2 linked regions of the Pontimicrobium sp. SW4 genome follow. The protein of the gene in region 2 binds, or shares a complex with, the protein of the main gene of each other region. Links are inferred from orthologs where the notes say so. Each region holds a gene or a part of one and is shown on either strand. Other genes may lie near its edges.

The links.
Region 1: the proteins of trxB (region 2) and trxA are in contact, whole or in part, in a crystal structure (PDB 1F6M), measured with the Escherichia coli proteins. The link is inferred for Pontimicrobium sp. SW4 from one-to-one orthologs.

Annotation. Positions count from the first base shown.
Region 1 is NZ_CP157199.1:99,483-107,295, forward strand. What follows is about bases 1,959-4,914. They hold trxA (thioredoxin), read left to right. Parts: upstream 1,959-3,255; coding sequence 3,256-3,573; downstream 3,574-4,914. Other genes in these bases: dnaE (DNA polymerase III subunit alpha), read left to right, coding at 1,959-2,287; ABGB03_RS00525 (metalloregulator ArsR/SmtB family transcription factor), read right to left, coding at 2,284-2,610; ABGB03_RS00530 (SRPBCC domain-containing protein), read right to left, coding at 2,600-3,031; ABGB03_RS00540 (M1 family aminopeptidase), read left to right, coding at 3,663-4,914. In the rest of the region: more of dnaE, read left to right, coding at 1-1,958; more of ABGB03_RS00540, read left to right, coding at 4,915-6,239; ABGB03_RS00545 (DUF58 domain-containing protein), read left to right, coding at 6,239-7,168; ABGB03_RS00555 (hypothetical protein), read left to right, coding at 7,502-7,693. UniProt on the Escherichia coli protein: Participates in various redox reactions through the reversible oxidation of its active center dithiol to a disulfide and catalyzes dithiol-disulfide exchange reactions.
Region 2 is NZ_CP157199.1:271,406-279,107, forward strand. What follows is about bases 1,854-4,698. They hold trxB (thioredoxin-disulfide reductase), read left to right. Parts: upstream 1,854-2,724; coding sequence 2,725-3,672; downstream 3,673-4,698. Other genes in these bases: ABGB03_RS01275 (aminotransferase class V-fold PLP-dependent enzyme), read left to right, coding at 1,854-2,710; ABGB03_RS01285 (HAMP domain-containing sensor histidine kinase), read right to left, coding at 3,791-4,698. Outside these bases: ABGB03_RS01270 (cytochrome c biogenesis protein CcdA), read left to right, coding at 1-1,174; more of ABGB03_RS01275, read left to right, coding at 1,238-1,853; more of ABGB03_RS01285, read right to left, coding at 4,699-5,134; ABGB03_RS01290 (sigma-54 dependent transcriptional regulator), read right to left, coding at 5,124-6,473; ABGB03_RS01295 (efflux RND transporter periplasmic adaptor subunit), read left to right, coding at 6,681-7,702.

The DNA of each region.
Region 1 (7,813 bases), 170 kb from region 2 along the record:
ACGTGTTATGGATTATGTCATAGATAAATATGGAGCTAATCAAGTAGCGCAAATTATTACTTATGGAACTATGGCTGCAAAGTCCTCCATTCGTGATACAGCTAGAGTATTGGATTTACCATTATTTGATGCTGATAGAATAGCGAAACTCATTCCTACCATGTCTAAACTTGGGAAGATTTTTGGTGCAGACGAAAAGAAACTTAAAGGGATGTTTCGTGCTGAAGATTTAGAAAAAGTTAATCAGCTATTAAATATAGCAGATGGTGAGGATCTTGAGGCCGAAACGGTAAATCTTGCAAGAATTTTAGAAGGCTCTGTAAGAAATACAGGAATTCACGCTTGTGGCGTTATTATAACACCAAGTGATATTACAAACTATGTTCCAGTGGCAACAGCCAAAGATTCGGATTTGTATGTCACACAATTTGACAACTCGGTTGTGGAAGATGCTGGATTGTTGAAGATGGATTTCCTTGGTTTAAAGACCTTAACCCTTATAAAGGATACCGTAAAAATTGTAAAAGCCAAACATAATGTAGATTTAGATCCTGACAATTTCCCAATTGATGATGAAAAGACGTATGAGTTGTTCCAAAGAGGAGAAACCGTAGGGATTTTCCAATACGAATCTCCAGGGATGCAAAAACACATGAAGGATTTAAAACCTACCGTTTTTGATGACCTTATTGCAATGAACGCCTTGTATCGTCCTGGGCCGATGGAATACATTCCAAGTTTTATTGCACGTAAACACGGCGATGAAGAGATAGAATATGACCTTCCGGAAATGGAGGAATACCTTAAGGAAACCTATGGTATTACAGTCTATCAGGAGCAGGTAATGTTATTGTCGCAGAAGTTGGCAGATTTCACCAAAGGTGAAGCAGATGTATTGCGTAAAGCCATGGGGAAAAAGCAGAAAGCGGTTCTTGATAAAATGAAACCTAAGTTTATAGAGCAAGCTGCTGCAAAAGGAATGGACAAGGAGAAACTCGAAAAAATCTGGAAAGATTGGGAAGCTTTTGCAAGTTATGCCTTCAACAAATCGCACTCAACATGTTATGCTTGGATAGCCTATCAAACTGCTTATTTGAAAGCGCATTATCCAGCCGAATATATGGCTGCTGTGTTATCAAATAACATGAACGATATCAAGCAAGTGACTTTTTTCATGGAAGAATGCAAGCGCATGAAATTAAACGTGCTTGGTCCAGATGTGAACGAATCCTATTATAAGTTCTCAGTAAACCAAGATAATGCAGTTCGTTTTGGTATGGGAGCGATTAAAGGTGTTGGTCATGGAGCTGTAAAAACCATTGTAGAAAACCGGAAAAAAGATGGGCCATATAAATCCATTTTTGATTTAGCAAAACGCATTGATTTGCGTGCAGCTAATAAAAAAGCATTTGAAAATCTTGCTAATGCTGGTGGTTTTGATTGCTTTAAAGAAACACATCGTGCACAATATTTTATTGATGAAGGAGATGGTATAACATTTCTAGAAAAAACAATTAAATACGCAAATAAATATCAAGAAAACGAAAATTCAGCTCAAGTAAGTTTGTTTGGAGAATCTAGTGATGTTCAAATTCCGGAACCTGAAGTGCCTCCTTGTGAAGAATGGGGAACTATGGAAAAACTGGCACGTGAAAAAGAAGTAGTTGGTATTTATATTTCTGGACATCCATTAGACGATTTCAAAATTGAAATGACCACATTCTGTAATGCTGAAGTGTCTTTATTTAAAGACCTTGAAAATTATGTAAATAGAGAGTTGACTTTTGGTGGCGTAGTGACAGATGTGCAACATCGTGTAAGTAAGCAAGGAAAAGGCTGGGCGTTATTTACTATCGAAGATTATGTGGAATCTTATGAGTTTAGAATTTTTGGAGAAGAATATTTAAAATTCAGACACTTTTTAATGGTTAGTAATTTTGTGTATGTGAGAGCTTATATTAAAGAAGGATGGGTAAATAGAGACACAGGAAAGAAAGGTGAACCAAGAATTCAATATAATAGTTTCCAATTATTGCATGATGTAATGGATAGTTATGCAAAGAAACTATCTATTCAATTTGATATTAAAGACATTCAAGAAGATCGTATAAAAAGCATTAAAGACTTGTTAAGAATGCACGAAGGGAATCATCATTTAAATTTTGTGATTTACGATAATAAAGAGCAAATTAAATTACAAATGCCTAGTAGAAAACAAAAAGTAAAAATATCGCAAGAATTACTTGAGGAATTAGAGAGTCAACAAGTGTTTTATAAGTTGAATTAAGAATCTTTACTATCCAAAAAATCACTTAACTTACCTAACTTGTCATCCCAAAATTGCTCATAAAATTTAATCCATTTATTTACTTCTTCTAACGGCTTTGCATTGGCATTACAAAAACGTTCGCGACCTAGTGCATTAATATGTACTAAGCCTGCATCTTCCAAAGTTTTAATGTGTTTCGTTACACCTTGTCTTGTAATTTCAAACTGGTTAGAAATTTGAGTAATTGACAATGCTGAAGTAGCAATCACTAAGGCGTGAAAAATATCACGCCTTGTTGGGTCTGCGATTGCTTTAAATAGTTTTGTAATATTATCTTGCATCAACTTTTTCTTTTAAAAATTCTGTTAATTCATTGATGCAATTATCCCAGCCTCCACTAAAACTTTCAAATATTGCTATTGCTGTATCTCCTTGATAGTTTGAAATACCTGAATGTTCAAGATATAGTTTCGTGCCATTTTTGGTGGATTCAAGCTCCCATTTTACAGTAGTCTCTGTTTTAGTGTCACCAACTATCCACGTATAAATTAATATGTAAGGATTTGCATTTTTCACTTCTCCGCTAATCACCGTACAGCCTTTTTCGTTTGGTGGAGAAGTAAAGGTGTATTTGTAGCCTTCTTCAGCTTTAAAATCTGCTGGTATAAACCACGTTGAAATTTCTTCAGCTTTACTTATGGCATTCCATACAGCATCAATAGAATGATTTAATAGTACTTCCTTTTTAATAATGTCTTTCATAATTATTCGTTTTATTTATACGCAACTAATTGGTTGCTAAATTAAAACATATATATTTAATACGCAACTATTTAGTTGCGTATAATTTTTTTGTTATTTTAATTATTATAGTGTCAATCAATTTCCAAATAAACAAAACAAATAGTGTAGTTGTAAGCTTTGGCAAAATTTTTGACTAATTTTGCATATAAATTAGTAGTAATACACAATTAAATTAAAATATTATGGCATTAGAAATAACAGATGCAACGTTTGAAGAAACGGTTTTAAAAAGCGACAAGCCAGTAATGGTAGATTTTTGGGCTGCTTGGTGTGGACCATGTAGAATGGTTGGACCTATCATTGACCAAATAAGTGAAGAATATGCAGACAAGGCTGTTGTTGGAAAAGTAGATGTAGATGCAAATCAAGAATTTGCAGCGAAATATGGTGTTAGAAATATACCAACAGTTTTAGTATTTAAAGATGGAGAAGTTGTAGGAAGACAAGTTGGTGTAGCTCCAAAAAATGCTTACACAGAAGCAATAGACTCATTGTTATAAATTAATTTAACAAATAAGCTTATAGAAAAGGTTTGGCAATGCGCTAAACCTTTTCTATTTTTAGTACCTCTTACTTTTATAGTTGTATTATGAAGCAAATATGTTTAGGGCTTTTAGCCCTTTTTTTGGTAGCATGTAGTAATAATGATAAAGTTACCGAATCTGCTTTATTAGCTAAAGGTATATCGTTGGATTTAGCAGAATTTAGAGTAGAACAGCTTTCAAATATCGAGTATCATTTAACCTTTGATATTCCAGAATCGTTAGATGCACCTGTAGTTTCCAATTTAAAACTGGAAACTACCATTCAAAATTTAGAACAACCACTTATTTTAGATTTCAACGCAGACAAGTCCTTACTTTTAAGCGTTAATGCCAATGGAAACGATATTGATATTAAGCATGAAAATGAGCATTTAATAATTGATGCTACTTACTTAATAGAAGGTGAAAACATCATTGAAGTTGCTTTTAATGCTGGCGAATTATCTCTGAACAGAAATAAGGAATATTTATATACTTTACTTGTGCCAGATAGAGCAAGTACATTGTTTCCATGTTTTGACCAACCAGATTTAAAAGCAGTTTACCATTTAAATATTGCAGCACCTAAAGACTGGAACGTATTATGTGGTGCACTATTGAAAGATACTATTGAAGAAGAAAATAAAACAAAGCACATATATATTCCTACCGATAAAATGAGCACCTATTTATTCTCGTTCGTTGCAGGTGCTTTCGAGACGACTCAAAAAACTATAGATGATTTTAAAATGAATCTGTTATATCGAGAAACCGATTCGGCAAAAGTTACTGCAAGTATTCCAGAAATCTTTAGACTACATTATGAAGCAGTTAGGTTTTTAGAAGATTATGCCGATTATAAATTTCCGTTTCAAAAATTAGATTTTGCAACAATCCCAGGATTTCAATATGGAGGTATGGAGCATGTGGGCGCTATTCAATATAGAGAATCTACGTTGTTTTTAGATGAAACTGCCACAAAAAGTTCAGAGTTAGGTAGAGGGAAATTGATAGCCCACGAGGTTTCTCACATGTGGTTTGGGGATTTAGTGACCATGAAATGGTTTAACGATGTTTGGATGAAAGAAGTATTTGCCAACTTTATGGCAGATAAAATTGCCAATCCTAGTTTTCCGGAGTTTAACCACGACTTACAGTTTGTGTTGTCGCATTATTCTAGTGCATACGCCGAAGATCGTACAAAAGGTGCTACACCTATCCGTCAACATTTAGATAATTTGAAAAACGCAGGTTCTTTATATGGAAACATTATTTACAACAAAGCACCAATTATGATGCGTCAATTAGAAGCCACTATGGGAAAGCAAGCCTTTCAAGAAGGCATACAAGAGTATATAAAAACGTATGCCAATGGCAATGCCGATTGGAATGAATTAGTGTCTATTCTTGATAAGAAAACAGATATTGATATGAAAGCTTGGAGTGATGTTTGGGTAAATCAATCTGGAAGACCAATAATCACTGATAATCTAACCTATGATTCAAATAATACAATTTCTAAATTTAAAATAGTTCAAAAAGCAGAAGATAAAAGTGACAAAATATGGCCGCAACAATTTGAAATCGGACTCGTGTATACAGATTCTATACACGTGATAAACGTGGGAATGCAAAAACAAGATATCATTGTTGAAGAAGCCATTGGGTTGCCAAAACCGCTTAATATCATTTATAATTTTAATGGATTTGGATATGGAGTTTTCCCTGTTCAACAAGAAAATCTGGATGCTTTTCTAAATCTTGAAAATGAAGTTGCAAGAGGGTATGCTTACATAAACTTATATGAAAAAACATTAAATAATGATGTGTCACCAATAGTAGCTTTTAATCTATTCAAGCGTGCTATTTTAGAAGAACAAGAAGAAGTGCTAGTTCGATTGGTTTCTGGAAAATTGCAAAGTATATTCTGGATATATTTAACTCAAAGACAACGAGAAAGCGTTCAAGAAGCATTAGAAACTGATGTAAGGCAACGTTTGGAAGGAACAGAAGAATCAGGAATTAAAAAAACACTTTTCGGTCTTTATAAAGCGATTGCATATTCAAAAAAAGGACAAGGATTCTTATACAATATTTGGAATAAGACCGCAACCATTTCAAATTTAAAATTAAATAAAGACGATTACACTAATTTAGCTTCAACATTAGCCTTATATAACCATCCAGAAACACAAAATATTTTAAAAACTGCTGAAGCAGAAATTACCAACCAAGATAAGCTAGAGAGGTTTCAATTTTTATTGCCATCCTTATCAAATAATGAAGAAACTCGCGATAAGTTATTCGAATCGTTTAAAGATGCTGATAACAGAGCAAAAGAGTCTTGGGTGTTGAGAGCCTTGGGTAATATTCACCATCCATTACGTCAAGCAAGTGGTCAAAAACATTTAAAGCAGAGTTTGGAGTTGCTAGAGGAAATTCAGCTAACAGGAGATATATTTTTTCCAAAAAGATGGCTTAGTAGTACCATAGGAAGGTATAATTCAGCGTATGCAAAAGAAGTTATTGAAACGTTTTTAAGCGAAAACCCTAATTTTAGTCCTATATTAAAAAACAAATTGCTTCAAGCAGCAGATCCAATTTTTAGAGCGCAAACTATTTTTGAAAGCACCAAAGAATAATGAATTTAAGAGACGAAGTAAATAAAACATCAGGGTTTAAAAATCTAGAATTACTAGCAAAGGAAGTAGTTGAAGGCTTTATTGCAGGGATGCATAAAAGTCCGTTTCATGGGTTTTCTGCGGAATTTGCTGAACATAAAATATACAATCGTGGTGAGAGTACACGTCATATAGATTGGAAATTATTTGCAAAAACAGACAAGCTTTTTACAAAACGTTATGATGAAGAAACCAATTTACGATGTCATATTATAGTGGATAATAGTAGCTCAATGCACTATCCTGAGCTAAAGCAATTTTCAATCGATTCGTTGAACAAAATAGGTTTTTCAGCCTTAGCTGCCGCATCAATCATGCATATTTTAAAAAAGCAAAGAGATGCTGTTGGGCTAAGTATTTATAGCGATGAGTATGATTATTATTCACCAGAGAAAGGGAGTGAACGACATCATAGAATGCTGTTAGATCAGTTAGCCAATATGGTGGTTTCAAAATCTATTAAAAAAATGACTAATACTTACGAATACCTTCATCAAATAGCAGAAAAAATTCATAGACGTTCACTGATTTTTTTATTTACCGATATGTTTCAAGATGGTATTGATGAAGTGAAGCTTTTTGATGCATTAAGACATTTAAAGTATAATAAGCATGAAGTTATTTTGTTTCACGTGATGGATAAAGAAAAGGAATTCAATTTTGATTTTGATAATGCGCCTAAACGCTTTGTAGATGTAGAAACAGGCGAACATATAGACTTATACGCTGAAAATATTAAAGAGAATTATGAAAAAGCAGTTGCTAATTATTTTGAGGATATTAAACTAAAGTGTGGGCAGTATCAAATAAAATACGTTGAGGCTGATATAAATGAGAGTTTTAATAAAATACTCACTACCTATATGTTAGAACGACAAAAATTTGTTTAGGGCGATTTTATTGAAAAATTATTAAAAAACATTTGTGTTATAAAAAATGCAATGTATATTTGCAACCGCAATAATGCAACGGTTTGGTAGTTCAGTTGGTTAGAATACCTGCCTGTCACGCAGGGGGTCGCGGGTTCGAGTCCCGTCCAGACCGCAAGATTGCTAAAGCCTTAACCTAGTTGAGGCTTTTTTTAGCAATTAAAAGTAGTTGTGTTGTGTCACAGAGATGTGGCAAGTAGTCTGGAAACAGACCTTTGAGAAGCTTTTCCTTTATTGGAGAGGCTTTTTTGTTTTTACTTATATTTGAGCATGTTGGAGAGTAGGTTTAAAAAATTGGATGATAAGACTAGAAATGGAGCCCTTATTGCTGTAGTAATAGTTGTTATCACTGGTTTTATGTTTATTTTTTACACACAAAAACAGAGATTATATTATTCTCCTACCATTCAAGATGAATTCTTTATTAATGTAACCAGCAAGCACAATAAAAGAGAAGCTACCATACTAAATGATAGTACAATTTAAAAGAGAAACTAAAGATGATACAGAAGCAGTCATTTCTGAGTAATGTGGAAAAGGTAAATATGAAATAGAAAAATCCACTTAAAAACTCCAAGTTGGATTAAGGGAAAAACTGCCAACTCA
Region 2 (7,702 bases):
TATTTTCTTTATCATTTTTGTCTTTTTCGCCTTTTCATTTTTTGGATATTATGAATTAACATTACCAGCACGTTGGACAAACACAACAACGCAAGGCGAAAATATTGGAGGAGTTTTAGGAATATTCTTCATGGCACTTACTTTAGCCATAGTCTCATTTTCATGTACAGGACCAATTTTAGGCTCATTACTAGCAGGATCATTAACTGCAGATGGTGGTGCGTGGCAACTTACAGCTGGAATGGCTGGTTTTGGAGTGTCCTTAGGACTGCCTTTCGCATTGTTTGCCATGTTTCCAAATATGTTAAATGCATTGCCAAAATCTGGAGGTTGGTTAAACACAACCAAAGTAGTTTTAGGATTTTTAGAATTAGCTTTAGCATTTAAATTTTTATCAAATGCCGATTTAGTGCAACATTGGGGGGTTTTAAAATTTGAAGCCTTCTTAGGTTTATGGATTATTATATTTGCTGGATTAGCATTGTATATTTTTGGAAAAATCAGGTTTCCTCACGATTCACCAATTAGAAAATTATCTTTTTTTAGAATTTCTTCTGGAATTTTAGTAGCTGCTTTTGTTGTGTATTTAGTGTCTGGATTTAGAGTAAATAAAGAAACAGATACGTTTACATCGCTTACTCTACTGAGTGGTTTAACACCACCGGTTGGTTATAGTTTTATAAAGCCTATGGATTGTCCTAATAAATTGGATTGTTTTAAAGATTTAAAAACAGGAATTGAATATGCCAAAAAAGTTAACAAACCTATTATTCTTGATTTTACAGGATATGCTTGTGTCAATTGCAGAAAAATGGAAGAACACGTTTGGCCATTACCTTCAATAGATAAGTATTTAAGAAATGATTATGTGTTAATTTCTTTATATGTTGATGATAAAAAAGAATTGCCAGAAAGCGAACGTATTGAAGTACCAAGAATAAATGGCGGAACTAGAACATTAAAAAACTATGGACATAAATGGGCGCATTTTCAAACACAGTTCTTTCAAACTAATTCGCAACCATATTACGTGTTGTTAAACCCAGATGGTACAAAGATTTTAAATCAACCAGTAGGATATACGCCAAATGAAGAAGAATATGCGAAATTTTTAGAATGCGGACTTAGTGTTTTTAAAGAATCTAATAAAACGGATTTTAGCATAACACCTTAAATATTTAGTTACGTAAAGCAATTCTTTTCACTATTTTTGTACACGCAAAATTTTAAGAAAACAATGTCAACCGAGTTAGAAAAATATTTCCAAACATTTAGAAAAAATATTGTTGGGATTGATGAATCCTTCGAATCGCCTTATGGTAAAAAAGACATTATTTATGCCGATTGGACTGCAAGTGGGCGGTTGTACAGACCTATAGAAGAAAAGATGTTGAATGCTATTGGACCCTATGTGGCTAATACGCATACTGAAACATCAATTACAGGGTCTTCAATGACGCATGCGTATCATGAAGCGCGAAATATTATTAAAAAGCATGTTAATGCATCAACTGATGATATCCTCATTACTGTTGGCTCAGGAATGACAGGCGCAATCAATAAGTTTCAACGCATTTTAGGACTAAAAGTTTCTGAAAACTTAAAGGACTACACCAATATTCCTAGCGATATACGACCTGTGGTTTTTGTGACTCATATGGAGCATCATTCAAATCAAACCTCTTGGTTAGAAACTATTGCTAAAGTTGAAGTAATTCCATGTGATGAAGTTGGCTTGGTGTGCATGAAAAGCTATCAAAAGCTTTTAGACAAGTATAAAGACCACCCAATAAAAATAGCTGCTGTTACGGCATGTTCTAACGTCACAGGAATTAAAACAGATTATCATGCTATTGCGAAACTAATACACCAAAATAATGGTTTATGTTTTGTCGATTTTGCATGTTCGGCACCTTATGTAGAGATAAATATGCATCCTGAAGATGAAGAGGCGTATTTAGATGCTGTCATGTTTTCACCACATAAATTTTTAGGAGGACCTGGAGCTTCGGGAGTTTTAATATTCAACAAGAAATTATATAAAAATTTAGTGCCAGATAATCCAGGAGGAGGAACAGTATCTTATACTAATCCTTGGGGAGATCATGATTATGTTGATGATATCGAATCTCGAGAAGATGGCGGAACTCCAGGGTTTTTACAAGCTATTAAAATAGCTTTGTCTATTAAACTTAAGGAGCAAATGGGTGTTGAAAATATTTTGCAACGAGAGCATGAAATGAATACTATTATTTTAGACAAACTATCTAAAATTGAAAACCTTCAAATTTTAGCGGGACATCATAAAGAGCGTCTAGGAGTATATTCATTTTACATTATAGATGCACATTATAATTTAGTGGTTAAACTCTTAAATGATCGTTATGGTATTCAAACCAGAGGAGGTTGTTCATGTGCAGGAACGTATGGTCATTTTTTGCTAAATGTAGATTTACCAACGTCAAAAGCTATTGAATTGAAGATTTTAGAAGGCTGTTTAATTGAAAGACCAGGTTGGGTGCGAATGTCAATTCATCCAACAATGACAGATAAAGAAGTGCATTTTATTTGTGATGCGATTAAAGATGTAGCAAAAAATTATGAAGCTTGGGGTAAGGATTACGAATATAATGCGATTAAGAACGAATTCGAGCACAATCAAAATTTAGAAATAGAAAAAGAAATAACCAACAATTGGTTTAATGTTTAAAATTGATTAATAAAATGTCAGAGACAATAGAAAAAGTAAAATGCTTAATTATTGGTTCAGGACCTGCAGGTTATACAGCTGCAATTTATGTAGCAAGAGCTAATATGAACCCAGTATTATACCAAGGGACACAACCAGGAGGGCAATTAACAACGACAAATGAAGTTGAGAATTTTCCAGGATATCCAGATGGTGTAACTGGACCTGAAATGATGATTCAATTACAACAACAGGCTGAAAGGTTTGATACAGATGTTAGAGATGGATGGGTTACTAAAGTAGATTTTTCTGGAGATATTCATAAGGTTTGGGTAAATGATACTAAGGAAATTCATTGTGAAACAGTGATTATCTCAACAGGAGCATCTGCAAAATATTTAGGTTTAGAATCTGAGCAAAAATATCTAAAACTAGGTGGAGGTGTATCTGCTTGTGCAGTTTGCGATGGATTTTTCTATCGAGGCCAAGAAGTTGTTATTGTTGGAGCAGGTGATTCGGCTTGTGAAGAAGCTCACTATTTATCAAAGTTATGCACCAAGGTGACTATGTTAGTTAGAAGAGATGAATTTAGAGCATCTAAGATTATGGCTGCTAGAGTTAAGAATACTGAAAATATTGAAATTCTTTTTAATACCGAAACAGATGAAGTATTAGGAGACGGTCAAGTTGTAACTGGTGTTAGAGTTTTTAATAACCAAACAAACGAAAAGCACGATATTCCAGCAACTGGATTTTTTGTAGCTATTGGTCATAAACCGAATACCGATATTTTTAAAGACTATTTAGAGTTAGATGAAACAGGTTATATCATCAATAAGCCTGGAACATCAAAGACAAATATTGATGGTGTATTTGTTAGCGGAGATGCAGCAGATCATGTCTATAGACAAGCAGTAACAGCAGCAGGAACAGGATGTATGGCTGCGTTAGATGCTGAACGTTATTTAGCTGCTAAAGAATAATATATAACTAGTAATTGACTAGAAACTATAAAAAGCCTCAATCTATTATAAATTAAATGGTTGAGGTTTTTTAGTACAACACAATTAGCTTCTAATCTAACAGTTTTTGGATTAATTATTAAAATACTAGACTAAAAACAGAGCCTTCATCTTCAATACTATTGACTAAAATTTTGCCTTTATGTAATAGCATTATTTGCTTGCAAAGACTTAAACCAATTCCACTTCCTGTCATTTTACTTGTAAAAAAAGGAATAAAAATTTGTTCCAATATGTCTTGCGGGATTCCACTACCATTATCAAAAACCTTAATAATAATATCTCTATTCGAATTTTGAGAAGCTTGAACTTTTATTTGGGCATCTTTTTTATTTTTACAAGCATCAACAGCATTTAATATTAAGTTTATTAGAACTTGTTCTATGAGATGTAAATCTATATCAAGTTCTAACTTTGGTGTATTTATATTAAAGTCTATGGCAATGTTTTTTGCCTTTATTGACGGCTCCATTAGTAACTGAATATTCTTGAATAAATCAGCGACTTTCGTTTTTTGAAGATTTAAGTGAGTAACTTTACTTAAACTACGGTATGTTTTTGCGAATTTTAAGAGTCCTTCGCTTCTACTTTTAATAGTTTTTATCCCTGCATTAAGATCTTCAGGTTCAAGTTTATGCTCTTCTGGATTCTCCAAAGTCAACTGTAAATTTCTTTGCAAAGTATCTGCTAAAGATGAAATAGGCGCAATAGAATTCATTATTTCATGAGTCATGACGCTCAATAATTTTTTCCAAGATTCAGACTCATTTTTATTCAATGTATCATTTATATTTTGAATAACTATTAATTTGAAAGCATCATCTTGAACTTGAAAAACCGTATCTGAAATTAAAATTTTTATCTTTTCATTTTGAACTACTATTGAAATAGAGTTAGGTTCTCTATGATAGGTCTCAAAAATAGTTGCATATAACTTGGGTTTCCTGTTTTCTAAAAATCGAATGTTTTTAAAAGAGGGAACATCTAAAGTTTCTCCAAAAGAATTATTGCTCCATAATACATCTCCAGATTCAAGGTTATATGCAATAATACCAATATCAACCATTTCTAAAATCTTTTGCAGATAGACGTATTGTGCTTCGTTTTTAGAATTTATGTCTTTTATGGTTCGGTTTATTTCGTTAAACCCTGTGTATAGAAACCTAATATCACTTGGACCTCTGTCCTCGGGAAACCATCTTGAAAAATCACGATATTTTACTGCTTCAAAAAAGTCATCCATTGCGACAAAACGGCGTTTAACGAATGAATAAATATTGTTAAGCAAATACACTATTGCAAAGCCAGATAAGACAATAAAAGTAACCTTGTTGGTATATATAAAATATGCTAAACTTAGAATTGAAAAAACAAGAAAGAGTATTCTTAAAAAGAGTCTAAAAATGTAGCCTTTATAGTTCATATTTATCTAATCTTCTATATAAAGCTGCTCGTGTTATTCCTAATTCTTTTGCAGATTTTGAAATATTTCCTTTGTGTTTTTCTAGTACTATAAGAATAGCATTTTTCTCGATATCGTCTAAGTTCATGGTACTATCGCTAGTACTAGAATTTATAGGCTGTTCGATTGAAGAAAATACTAAATCTTCAGGTTTTAGAATGTTTCCATCAGTCATAATAACAGCTCTTTCTAAAACATATTGAAGCTCTCTTACATTTCCTGGAAATGGGTGTTTCTTTAATTTTGAAATAAATCCAGAATCTAGAGAAAAGGTATTCTTGTTATATTTTTCAGCGTAAATTTCAATAAAATATTTTGCTAGTATTGTAATATCATTTTTACGATCTTTTAAAGGAGGTACTATAATATCAACTGTATTAATTCTGTAAATTAAATCTTTCCTAAATTTCTTTTCATCTGCTAATGTTTTTGGCTCAATATTAGTGGCGCAAATAAGTCTAATATCTATAGGAATAGATTCATTGGAGCCTAATGGGGTTACTTGCCTGTTTTGTAAAACTGTTAAAAGACGTACCTGTTGGCCTAATGTAATATTACCTATTTCATCCAAAAAAAGTGTGCCACCATTAGCAGCTTCAAAGCGTCCCTTACGATCTTCTCTTGCATCTGTAAAAGCTCCTTTTTTATAGCCAAATAATTCACTTTCGAATAATGAAGAAGATAATGACCCAACATCTACTTTAATAAAGGGCTTGTCTTTTCTGTTAGAATTTTCATGTAAGGCGCGAGCTATTAAATCTTTACCAGTGCCGTTTTCTCCTAATATTAAAACATTGGCATCTGTAGGAGCAACTTTTTTAAGTTTGACAAATACATCTTTCATTGCATCGCTATCACCTATAATCTCTGCGCTAATAGAGTTTAAAGCGGCCTCTTTTTTAGTATTAGATTTTTTAGATTGAAGAATAGATGTTATAATATCTAGAATTTTTTCGTTCTTCCAAGGCTTTACTAAAAAATCAGAGGCACCTTCCTTTAAACCTCTTATGGCTAAGTCAATATCTGCGTAAGCAGTAATTAAAATAACATCAGTTTCAGGTTTTTGATTTTTAATTTTATTTAGCCAAAAAATGCCTTCATTTCCAGTGTTAACTAAACCATTAAAATTCATATCTAAAATTATAACATCGAATTTTTTACTAGCGATTTGTGAATTTATGTTGCTAGGATTTTTTTCGATAACTACTTCTTTAACCAATGGCTTGAGTAAGAGGCGTAATGCCGTTAGCACATCGAGGTCATCATCTATTACTAATATTGTAGCTTCTTTTAGTACCATATAATACAATAATACAATATTATATTCAGCTTGTAAAAATTAGAAAAAGAAAAAAATATAAGCTTAAAAATGTGTCCGTTTACGTGCATGAAGTGTATCAAAAACGGACACTTTAAATTTTAGTCAAAAACATAAAAAGCTGTTTGTGAGTACTTTGTGTTTTTGGCATCATCTTCACTATATACTATTGTAATTAAAAAAACTAAAATGGACGTTCCAATTAAAAAGAAAAAATTTTCAAAATCACGATTAACATTAATTATTGGTGGGTTAGCAATTATAGCCTTAATTGTTTTTGTTATTTCTAGTACTTCAGGCGGTTCTAAATTAAATGTAGAAAAAGAACGTATTTCTATTAATACTGTTACTAACAATGTGTTTCAAGAGAATATTCCAGTGAACGGAATAGTTTTACCTATTAGTACTATTTATCTAGATGCTTTAGAAGGTGGTCGCGTAGAAGAAAAATATGTTGAGGATGGTGCTATATTAAAAAAGGGAGAGCCTATTTTAAGATTGTCTAACACAGATTTAGAATTGACTTTAATCAATCAAGAAACATCAGTTTACAATCTATTAACTCAAATGCAAATTTCGCAAAATGCTGCAAGACAAAATACTATTAATAGACGCAATCAATTTACTGATGTAGAAAATAGTCTTATTGAGGCGAAACGTTTATATGATTTAAATAAACGTCTTTATGAAAAAGATGCTATTGGTCGACAAGATTATGAATCTTCTAAAAATAATTACGACTATCAAAAGCAACGTATGCAGTTGGCAAAACAGGTATTAAGCCAAGACTCTATAGCATCTAAGCAAGAATTTAGTCAGGCACAGAGTTCTTATGCAAGAACTCAAAATGCTTTAGAGTTAATGAGGAAAAAAGTTGGTGATTTAGTTGTTAAAGCTCCAGTAGATGGTCAGCTTACTTCTTTAGATGCAGAGATAGGTCAATCTAAAACTAAAGGAGAGCGTCTAGGGCAAGTGGATGTGCTAAGTGGTTTTAAAGTACGTGTAGATATTGACGAACATTATATTTCAAGAATTTATAATGGGCAAAAGGGAACATTTACATTTAATAATAAACAATATGTTTTAGTCATCAAAAAGGTATTCACTCAAGTTACAAATGGTCGTTTTCAAGTAGACATGCATTTTGAAGGGGATGTGCCAGAAGGCATACGTCGAGGTCAAAATTTACAAATTAGAGTGGCTTTAAGTGC